2 regions of the Mobilicoccus sp. genome follow, and region 2 is predicted to be linked to the other one. Evidence: predicted binding sites of a transcription regulator. Region 2 holds the regulator's gene; the other holds the start of a gene.
What was found. The regulator LexA, encoded in region 2, represses DNA repair genes until DNA is damaged. The targets are predictions, from matches to a motif close to TCGAACANNTGTTCGA.
Positions count from the first base shown of each region.

Region 1 (5,599 bases), on a different contig from region 2:
CGCCCGCGTGTTGGATCGCCGGGCCGCTCGTCACCCGCAGGGGCGCCTCGAGCTCGGCGGCGGTGATCATCGCGAGGGTCGTCTTGCCGAGCCCGGGAGGCCCGGAGAGCAGGATGTGGTCCGGCGGCGCGCCACGACGGCGGGCGGCCTCCAGCACGAGGGCGAGCTGCTCGCGCACCCGTGGCTGCCCGGGGAAGTCCTCGAGCCTGCGCGGACGCAAGGCCGCCTCGACGCGCTGCTCGTCGCCCTCGATCGCCGCCGGGTCGACGATGCGCGCGCCCACCTCGTAGGAGCCGTCGTCCTGTCGGACCTCGTCGTCCCGTCCGAACCCGTCGTCGTGATCCGCCGTGCCTCCTTCGCCGCGGGTCATCGGCCGAGCTCCCGCAGCGAGGCCTTGAGCAGTGCCGGCACGCTGATGACGTCATCGCCTTCACGGGCGAGGACCGCGTCGATCGCGCTCTCGGCCTGTCTGGCGTTCCAGCCCAACCCGACGAGGGCCTCGCGGACCGGGTCTCGCCGGGTGGCCTCGGGCGCCGCGGTCGGCCTCGCGACGTCCCCGCCGGTACCGACCGCCTCGGGTTCGGCGATCTTATCGCGCAGTTCGAGGACCAACCGCTCGGCGCCCTTCTTGCCGATCCCCGGCACCTTGGTCAGGGTGCGCACGTCGCCGGAGGCCACGGCGAGCCGCAGCGACGCCGGGTCGAGGACGGCGAGCATGGCGAGCGCGAGCCGGGGGCCGACGCCGGACACCGTCTGGACGAGTTCGAACAGGTCGCGTTCCTCGGGCGTGCCGAACCCGAACAGGGTGAGGGAGTCCTCCCGGACCACGAGGGAGGTCGACAGGCGTGACTCGCGCCCGAGGTAGGCGGCGGCCGCCGTCGACGGCGTCGTGTGCACGGTGAGGCCCACGCCACCGACCTCGACGACGACACGGTCGAGACCGACGTGGTGCACGGTGCCGGTGAGGGTGCTGATCATCGGCGGCCTCCTGGCGTGCGGGACGTGACGGCGCCGGGGACGCCGGCCGTGGTGCCGGCGCCGGCCGTGGTGCCGGCGGGTCTCGCCGTGGCGGTCGGGGCGGGGGCGGGGGTGCCGACGCCCCGGCGGGCCCGTCGTTGCGCCTCCTGCAGGCGGCTGGGCGGGCGGCCGGCACCTGCGGCCGCTGCGGCCTCGGCGATGCGGGACTGGGCACCGCCGCGCCACACGTGGCAGACGGCGAGGGCGAGCGCGTCGGCGGCGTCGGCCGGCCGTGGCGGGTTCGCGAGCCGGAGGATGCGGGTGATCATCGCGGTGACCTGGGCCTTGTCGGCGCGTCCGTTGCCGGTGACGGCCGCCTTGACCTCGCTCGGGGTGTGCAGTGCGAGGGGCAGGCCCCGACTCGCGGCCGCGAGCATGGGGATCGCGCTCGCCTGCGCCGTGCCCATGATCGTGCTCACGTCGCCACGCGCGAAGACCCGCTCGACGGCGATGGCGTCGGGGGCGTACCGCTCGATCCAGTCCTCCAGCTCGATCTGGAGGGCGAGGAGGCGCTCCGGCACCGAGTCGGACGAGGGGGTGCGCACGACCCCGACCGCGACCATCCGCAGGGGTGCCCCGACCCCCCCGTCCACGACCCCGAGGCCGCAGCGCGTGAGCCCGGGGTCGACGCCCAACACCCGCACGACGACCTCCTCGGCTCCCGTTCGTCCGTCGGCCCACGCGCGATCGTCAGCGTGCGTGGACAACTGTTCGATCGACACTGTACGGGGTGAGGCGCCCGGTCCGGATCACCGCCGCGCCACGCCGACACGCGCCGACGGGCGGTTCCCCTGGGGAACCGCCCGTCGATCGTCCACCCGTCGACGCTCGGTCGCGCGACCTCGCCTCGGACAACCGGGCCCGGGGCCGGCTCACTCCTCGTCGTCGAGCTGCGCGGCCACCTCGTCGGAGACGTCCCCGTTGACGTAGACGTTCTGCACGTCGTCGCTGTCCTCGAGCGCGTCGACGACCCGCATCATCTTGCGAGCGCCCTCGAGGTCGAGCTCGACCTGGAGGTTGGGGACGAACTCGGCCTCGGCCGAGTCGTAGTCGATGCCCGCCTCCTGGAGTGCGGTGCGCACGGCGACGAAGTCCCCGGCCTCGGAGATGATCCGGAAGCTGTCGCCGAAGTCCTCGACCTCGTCCGCGCCGGCATCGAGCACGACCTCGAGCAGGGAGTCCTCGGTGGCCTCCCCGTCCTTCTGCTCCTTGGGCACGATGACGACGCCCTTGCGCGCGAAGTTGTAGGCGACGCTGCCCGGGTCGGCGAGGGAGCCGCCGTTGCGGGTGAGCGCGACGCGGACCTCGGTGGCGGCGCGGTTGCGGTTGTCGGTGAGGCACTCGATGAGCACCGCGACACCGCCGGGGGCGTAGCCCTCGTACATGATCGTCTGCCAGTCGGCCCCGCCGGCCTCGGCGCCCGAGCCGCGCTTGACGGCGCGGTCGATGTTGTCGTTGGGGACCGAGGACTTCTTCGCCTTCTGGATGGCGTCGTAGAGCGTCGGGTTGCCTGCGGGGTCACCGCCGCCGGTGCGGGCCGCGACCTCGATGTTCTTGATGAGCTTGGCGAACAGCTTGCCGCGCTTGGCGTCGATCGCCGCCTTCTTGTGCTTGGTCGTCGCCCACTTGGAGTGACCGCTCATCGTGCATCTCCTGCCTCGCCTGGAAAAAGCCTTCGCGAATCCTACGGGTCGCGGCGCGCACGGGTGAAACCGTGCCCGGAGCGCGCGCGTCACGAGGCGTCGCGGGACTCCCGGACCATGCGGACGAACATCGCGTGGACGCGCAGGTCGCCGGTGACCTCGGGGTGGAACGACGTCGCGAGCAGTCTCCCCTGGCGGACCGCGACCGGGCGGTTCACGCCGTCGACCTCGACCGAGGCGAGCACCTCGACGTCCTCGCCGAGCTCCTCGACCCACGGGGCGCGGATGAACACCGCGGTGAGGGGTCGACGTTCCTCGTCCTCCTCGGGACGTGATCCGTCCGCGCCGCCCAGATCGGCGGCGACGTCGAGGTCGGCCTCGAACGAGTCGACCTGCCGCCCGAACGCGTTGCGCCGGACGAGTACGTCCATGCCGCCGAGGGTCTGCTGCCCCGCATGCGACTCGACGAGCCGGTCGGCGAGCAGGATCATCCCGGCGCACGAGCCGTACACGGGCATCCCCTCGGCGATCCGCCGCCGCAGCGGATCGGCGAGGTCGAACGCGCGCAGGAGACGGTCGATCGTCGTCGACTCCCCGCCGGGAAGGACGAGCCCGTCGACCTCGGCGAGCTCGGAGGCGCGGCGTACCGGGACCGCGTGCGCGCCGCACTCACGGAGGGCGTCGAGGTGCTCGCGGACGTCCCCCTGGACGGCGAGGACGCCGACGGTGACGCGCGGGCGTCCCCCGCTCGTCGTGTCGGTCGTCCTGTCGGTCGTCGTGTCGGTCGACGACTCGAGAGGGCCGGCGGAGGCGCGGTCGCCCGTCACGGTGTCGACTCCTGTCGGGCGTCGGGGGAAGCAGACGTCATCACGGCGCCGATGGTAGGGGGCCCCGGCACGCGCGCCGTCGGCGCCCCGGTGACCTGGCCCCGGGTCGGGTGGTCTAGGCGCGGGCCTCTCGCTCGACGCGGCGCACGAGAAGGTACTCGCGGGAGCCCGAGACGCTGACGACCTCGGAGTCCGCCTCCTGCAGCTCGGCGACGACCCAGGGGTGCTGGTCATGCACGACGGGGTGCTCGCGCACGACCTGCCAGCCCTCGTCGCCCATCTCGTTGAGGGCACTCATCGGGGAGTTGACCTCACCGATCTGCAGGGTGTGTCCCTCCCGCGTCGTCACCCGACGGAAGTACGTCGGGCCGCTGCGGCGATGGGCGATGCCGACGATCATCTCCTGGTACTGGTAGCGGTCCAGGGCGCGCGGAGCGGAATCGGTCATACCGATCCATCGGCAGCGCGGGCCCCGAACACCAGTGTCCCGCGGGACCGATCCGCCCGGGGTGGGTGGCGCGGTCCCGCGGGAGACGGGTGCTTCTCAGGGCCGGGGCGTCACCAACCGCGTTCGGCGAGGCGGTGCGGCACGGGGATGTCGTCGACGTTGATGCCGACCATCGCCTCGCCGAGACCGCGGGAGACCTGGGCGATGGTGTCGGGATCGTCGAAGAACGTCGTCGCCTTGACGATCGCGGCGGCGCGCTCGGCGGGGTTGCCGGACTTGAAGATGCCGGAGCCGACGAACACGCCCTCGGCGCCGAGCTGACGCATCATCGCCGCGTCGGCAGGAGTGGCGATGCCGCCCGCGGTGAAGAGGACGACGGGCAGCTTGCCCGCCTCCGCGACCTCCTTGACGAGGTCGTAGGGGGCCTGCAGCTCCTTGGCCGCAACGTACAGTTCGTCGGGCTCCATCGCGCGCAGGGCGTTGATCTCGCCGCGGATCTTGCGCATGTGCGTCGTCGCGTTGGAGACGTCACCGGTGCCGGCCTCTCCCTTGGAGCGGATCATCGCCGCACCCTCGGTGATGCGGCGCAGCGCCTCGCCGAGGTTGGTCGCGCCACACACGAACGGCACGGTGAACTGCCACTTGTCGATGTGGTTGGCGTAGTCGGCGGGGGTGAGCACCTCGGACTCGTCGATGTAGTCGACCCCGAGGCTCTGCAGCACCTGGGCCTCGACGAAGTGACCGATGCGGGCCTTGGCCATGACGGGGATCGAGACGGCCTCGATGATCCCGTCGATCATGTCGGGGTCGCTCATGCGCGACACGCCACCCTGGGCGCGGATGTCGGCGGGGACGCGCTCGAGGGCCATGACGGCGACCGCGCCGGCGTCCTCGGCGATCTTGGCCTGATCGGGGGTGACGACGTCCATGATGACGCCGCCCTTGAGCATCTCGGCCATGCCTCGCTTGACCCGGGCGGTGCCCGTGGTGGAGGTGGTCGGTTCCGTCCGCACGTCGGTGGACGGGGCGGGGGTGCCGTCGGAGGGCTGGGCGGCGTCGTCGCGCCGGTCGGCAGTGCTCACGTGCGTTTCTCGCTTCGTCGGTGGTGAACCCGTGGTGCTCGGGGCGCGGACAGTCTACGGGCGCCAGCGCGGCGCTCAGACGCGATCGCCGGCGGGCGGCAGCGCCTGGGTGTGGACGGCCCACATGCGCTGGACGACGGTGACAGCGCTCGCGACGGCGAGGATGCCGAGGACGACGGTGAGCACGACGTCGGGCCAGCCGAACAGGCCCGTGAGACCGGTGGCGACGAGGACGACGACGAGACGGTCGGCGCGCTCGGCGATGCCGCCCTTGGCCTCGAACCCGAGACCCTCGGCGCGGGCGCGGGCGTAGCTCACCATGAACCCGAACACGAGGCAGGCGAGGGCGAACCAGGCGGTGAGGAGTTCGTCGTGTCGCCCGGCGAAGTAGAGCAGGAGCCCACCGAAGACCGCGCCGTCGCCGAGGCGGTCGAGCGTCGAGTCGAGGAACGCCCCCCACGGGCTCGTGCGACCGGAGAGCCGCGCCATCGTGCCGTCGAGGGTGTCGGAGAACACGAACAGCGTGATGACCATCGTGCCGACGAAGAACTCGCCGCGCGGATAGAAGAACAGGGCGCCGGC
Region 1 covers NZ_DAMBGD010000003.1:132,725-138,323, forward strand. Annotated here, with positions in the region: gene ruvB (Holliday junction branch migration DNA helicase RuvB) at 1-370, opposite strand, end outside; gene ruvA (Holliday junction branch migration protein RuvA) at 367-978, opposite strand; gene ruvC (crossover junction endodeoxyribonuclease RuvC) at 975-1,661, opposite strand; gene RT054_RS03755 (YebC/PmpR family DNA-binding transcriptional regulator) at 1,890-2,660, opposite strand; gene pdxT (pyridoxal 5'-phosphate synthase glutaminase subunit PdxT) at 2,750-3,487, opposite strand; gene RT054_RS03765 (hypothetical protein) at 3,603-3,935, opposite strand; gene pdxS (pyridoxal 5'-phosphate synthase lyase subunit PdxS) at 4,046-4,948, opposite strand; gene pgsA (phosphatidylinositol phosphate synthase) at 5,093-5,599, opposite strand, start outside.
Region 1: a site for LexA is predicted at 1,717-1,732, ahead of ruvC (crossover junction endodeoxyribonuclease RuvC). Genes of this name have one in related genera too.

Region 2 (5,599 bases):
GAACTGGTCAGCACGGGGAAACGCCGTGAGAGCGGTCGCGACATCGGTCCGATGACCGCCGACCCCTGGGCGAGAACGCTACCCCAACCCCTAGATGTAGGGGAATCACATCCGTGTAAGCACTACATCTAGGATGTTAGAGCCCCGGGCGCCCGCTGCCAAACCTCGGCGCGTCGCGCGCGTCACCAGGAGTGCGACCCCGCGACGCCCGGCGCGCACCGCCCGGATCTCGCCGAATGGCGGGGGCACCGATGCCGACGCGATCCCGGATTCGGCCACATTCCACGGCAGCTGCGAGAGGGTGCGGCGGTGCCCGACAGGTCCGGCGTCCGGCGCCTCGGGAAGACTACTGCCCGCCGCCTGGGCCATGGCGCCCTCGGGGCCCTTTCGGGACGCACCTGACCAACTCTTGACCACCCGTTCGAGGGTGGCCGGCGCGCCGTTCGAGGGCGTTCGACATGGTGCGGATCCGGCCGGATCGCACCGTCACTGATCTCCCGGGATGACGAGCGACTGGCCACTCATGACGACCGAGCTGCTCATGCCGTTGGCGAGGCGGATGCGCAGCGCCGCGGCCTGGGCGGGGATCATGGGCAGTTCCTGTTCGGCGATCTGCGACAGGGACTGCCCCTCCCGGACCGTGACCGAGTGGGTGGGTGGCAGGTCGGGAGCCGCCCACCGCGCCGCCAGGACGAGCGACAGCAGGCTGAGTGCACCGAAGACGAGCAGGGTGCGGACGAGCCTGCCCCGACGCGTGAGCCGCAACCCGGGGCGGGCGACGCGCTCGTCCTCGCGCACCACGCGGAGATGTCGGGGCGCCCGGGAAACGGACCCACCGACGACCTCCTCCCCGCCCAGGACGATCTCCCCGCCCATCGCCGGGATCGAGGCGACCGCCACCTGCTCGCGGCGGGCCGCTCGACATTCGTACGCCTGAATCGTCATCGAAGCCTCCTTGTCACGGACGTTCACGATCACCGACTCCGAGTCACCCGACGCGGGGCGCCGTGACCCTGGGAAGTGCGTTCGAACCGTCGCCACCGTCATCGCGACCACCGCGAGACAGTCCTGACGAAGAGCGACGCGCACGATGTCGACCCGTGCACGTGTCCTTCGAACTCAGTTACGATCATCGCGCACTCGCGACACGCTGTCCACACCTGTCGCACAGATGTTTGAAACATCTGTGCGAGCAACCGTAGGATGTCCATGCAGGGATTCGACCAGAGCCCTCCGACAACCCTTCGACCTGCGACGACGCATCACAGGCACGCGACGCGACAGCGCGGTGGACACCCCCACGGACGTGGGTCGGGCCACCGGTCCGTCCGTCGGTCCGGTCCATGCGTGCGGTCCGCCGGCCCGGGGGCGCGGCGGTCGGCAGGATGAGCACGCAGAGAGGACACGCCGTGGAGAAGGTCCGCACGATCCGCCATCGCGACACCCCGGGGCTCACGCCTCGCCAACGCAAGGTGCTCGACTTCATCCGCATCTCGGTGGACTCGCGCGGGTACCCGCCGAGCCTGCGGGAGATCGGGGAGGCCGTGGGGCTCACCAGCCCGAGCAGCGTCGCCCACCAGCTCTCGGCACTGGAGCGCAAGGGATACCTGCGCAAGGACCCGAACAGGCCCCGGGCCCTCGAGATCGTCGCTCCTCCGCCCGGCGCGGACGCGGCCGCCATCGCGCAGGCCATCGTCTCCGGCCAGGACGAGCTCATCGACCGCGACGCACGCCCGGAGCCGACGTACGTCCCGCTCCTCGGCCGCATCGCCGCCGGGGTCCCCATCCTGGCCGAGGAGATGGTCGAGGACGTCTTCCCCCTGCCCCGGGAGCTCGTCGGCGACGGCCGGCTCTTCCTCCTCAAGGTCGCGGGCGATTCGATGATCGACGCCGCGATCTGCGATGGGGACTGGGTCGTCGTGCGCTCCCAACCCACAGCCGAGAACGGTGACATCGTCGCGGCGATGATCGAGGGTGAGGCCACCGTCAAGACCTTCAAGCGACGCGACGGCCACGTCTGGCTGCTGCCGCACAACCCCAGCTATGACCCCATCGACGGGGACGAGGCCACGATCCTCGGCAAGGTCACGGCCGTCATGCGGAGCATCTGACGTCCTCGGGATCCCCCGGAGGCCCGCCTGTCGCGGGACGGCGGGCTCGACCACGCGGCCGCCGACCGGTCGTCGTCGCCACTGCTCGTGAGAAGGGCGGAGGCGCAGTGACCCGCCGTGGCCCGGTGCCCGGCGGCGCCCACTCAGCCCGGGTTGTCCGTGCTTTGGTGTCCCCGGCCGGACGCACCCGTAGGCTGGGGGCATGATCGACGCCGGCGGCCTGAGAGTCATGAAAGCCATCGCCGACGAGGGCAGTTTCACCGGCGCCGCCACCTCCCTGGGCTATTCCCAGCCGGCGGTCTCGCAGATGGTGCGGCGACTCGAACAGCGTCTGGGCACCGTCCTCGTCGAGCGCATCGGTCGCTCGATCCGGCTCACCGAGGCCGGCGAGGTGCTCGTGCGGCACGCCGGCCCGGTTCTCGCGGCCCTCGACGAGGCCGAGGACGAGGTCGCCGCCATCGCCGGTCTCCGGGCGGGGCGGGTGCGGCTCATGGCGTTCCCCTCCTCCTCGAGCACCCTGCTCCCCCACGCGTTGGCGCTCATGGCGGAGCGACACCCCGACGTCTCCGTCACGTTCACCGAGGCGGAGCCCCCGGAATCGCTCGCCGCGCTCAGGGCCGGAGACTGCGACCTCGCCGTGGCGTTCGCCTACGAGGGCACCGACGTGGCGCGCGGTGAGGACCTCGAGGGACTCACGACGCACGCACTTCTCGACGATGCCGTGCGGGTCGCCCTTCCCCCCACGCACCCGCTCGCCGAGGCCGACGTGGTCCCCCTCGCCGAGTTGGCCGGGGAGACGTGGATCGCGGGATGCCCGCGCTGCCGGGGTCATCTGCTCTCCCTCGGTCACGCGGCGGGCTTCGAGCCCGCCGTGCGCTACGAGACCGAGGACTACGTCGCCGTCCAGGGGTTCGTCGCCGCAGGCCTCGGCGTCGCGCTGATCCCGGATCTCATCCTCGCGGCGATCACCAACCCCGGGGTCGCGATCCGTCCGCTCGACCCGCCGTCGCACCGCACCGTGCACGTCGTCACCACCCCCGATCTCGAGCGCGTGCCCGCGGTGAGGGCGACACTCGATGCCCTCTGCGAGAGCTCTCGGGACCTGCGCGCCCGGGCCTGACCCTCGGCGACGCCCGCCGTTCCCGCAGACGCTCTCGACCTCGCGCTCGCTCCCCCGGCACCTCGATCGACCGACACGGTCACCACCAGCCCCGGCCCCGTTGTCTCACGACGAGGAGGCGGCCCTCCTGTTTACGCACCGCGACCGAGCCGTCGTGATCGGAGCGATAGGTGACCGAGCCCGCGGACTGCAGGTGGGAGAGAAGGCTCGGGGTGGGGTGTCCGTAGGTGTTGTCCTCGCCGACGCTGACGAGTGCCACGGGTGCCGCCGCGAGGTCGAGGAGGCGGGCATCGTGGTCGGCCGATCCGTGGTGGGCGACCTTGACGACGTCGAACGGCATCTCCGCGTTCCCCTTCGCGTCCTCGGTCCCGCCGGCCCCGCTGTCGTGCGCGGGACCGCCGATGTCGCGACCGTTCGGGGGTGCCCACGACCTGCGTAGGTCGGTGCGGACGACGGTGCCGGCCTCCTGACCGGCGTCGGCGAGGAAGAGCCCACGGACGGCGTCATCCTCGCCCGGTCCGTCGATGACGACGTCGAGCACGAGGGAGCCGTCGTTGGGTGACCGCGCCGGCCCCGTCCGGCGTGGTCCGCGCACGAGCGCCGACACTCCTCCCCAGGCGAGCCGGTCGCCCTGGGCCACCTCGTGGACGGGGTGTCCGTGGTCGTGCCACCACCGCTCCACGCGCGGGCGGACGTCGACCATCGACGCCGTCGACACGACGACGTCCCCGACCTCGCGGCCCCGGGCCAGACCCCCGAGCCCTCCGACGTGATCGGTGTCGAAGTGCGTGAGCACCACGGCCTCCACGACGCGCACGCCCACCTCGTCGAGGCAGTCGTCGAGGAGGTCGGGATCGGGTCCGGCGTCGATGACCACCGCCCGGCCGGGACCGGACAGGAGCACGAAGGCATCTCCCTGCCCGACGTCGCACATGACGACCTGGGGAGCCGGCCCCGGGAAACCGGTGCGCGTGCGGACGAGGAGAGCGGCCCCGACCGAGACGAGAAGCACGGCGACGAGGGTGAGTGCCACCCGTGGGCGAGGGCGACCGGGACCGCGATGCGGGTCGCCCCGCAGCCGGCGCCACAGGGGCCGCCCGCCGAGGAGGAGGACGAGGAGCACCACCGCGAGCAGGCCGGCCCCGCCGGGGCCACCCGGCCACGGGATGGCCCGGAGCGGCGCGGTCTCCCCGACTCGAGCCGTCGTCGCGATCCCGAGGGCGGGGAGTGCCGCTGCCCACGCCACGGCCGTGGCGCCCCACGCCCACACGGGCGCGAGGACGGCGACGCCGGCACCGAGGAGCGTCACCGGCGCCACGAGTGGGCCGGCGAGGGCGTTAGTGAGGACGCCCACAACGTTGATCTCGTCCTGCAGCAGCACGATCACCGGTGCGCACGTCACCTGGGCGGCGAGGGGGATCGCTAGCGCGATCGCCACCACCCGCGGCAGGCGGAGTCCGGTGGCGAGGGCGTCCGACCAGGGTCGCGCGAACACGAGCAGCCCCAGCGTGGCGAGTACCGAGAGAGCGAATCCGAAGGATCGTCCGAGCCAGGGGTCGGCGGCGAGCAACAGAAGGACCGCGCCTGCCAGGGACGCCAGTCCGACCGCCCGCCGCGCCCGCGCGAACCCCACGAGCCCGACCGCCCCCATGACGGCGGCGCGCAGGACGCTCGGGTCCGGACGCGCGAGGACGACGAAGCCGGCGAGGACGCACAGTCCCACCGCCGGACGCCAGCGGCGCCGGACCCCCACCCAGCCGCAGAGCCACATCGCGCCGCCCACGACGAGTGAACAGTTCGTCCCCGAGACGGCCGTGAGGTGGGTCATTCCCGTGGCCCGCATGGCGTCGTCGAGGTCCTCGGGGACGGCCCGTCGGTCGCCGATGATCATCGCGGGCACGAGGCCCCGGGCGTCCGCGGGCAGCGGCGCGGTGGCCTCGCGCATCGCGACACGCACGACGTCGGAGGCGGCCACGACCGCGCCCGGGCCGGCGCGGATCGTCGGCGGGTCGCCTGTCACGACCAGTGCGCGCACCTGATCGCCAGGCTGGGCCGGGGCCAGACGACCCCGGACCTCGACCACGTCACGCCAGCCGACGTCCGCCCACTCGGTCCCCCCGAGCACGAGCACCGGTGTCCGGACCGGGGTACTCGACCCACGGGCGTCGACCCGACTCGCCGTGAGGACGACGGCGACCCGTGCCGCCCCGGCCTCCTTCCGCCGGAGCGGGCGTGGCTCCCCGGCGACCCGGCCCTCGAGACGCACGGTGGCCCTGTCCCGTGCGAGATCGGTGAGGGGCCCGGCGCCGGATCGGTGTTCCTCCGCGGCCACCCGGAGCAGCAGGGCGGAGGAGAGCAGCAGCCCCAG
Region 2 covers NZ_DAMBGD010000004.1:161,583-167,181, forward strand. Annotated here, with positions in the region: gene RT054_RS05185 (LysM peptidoglycan-binding domain-containing protein) at 487-945, opposite strand; gene lexA (transcriptional repressor LexA) at 1,386-2,111, shown strand; gene RT054_RS05195 (LysR substrate-binding domain-containing protein) at 2,314-3,231, shown strand; gene RT054_RS05200 (ComEC/Rec2 family competence protein) at 3,311-5,599, opposite strand, start outside.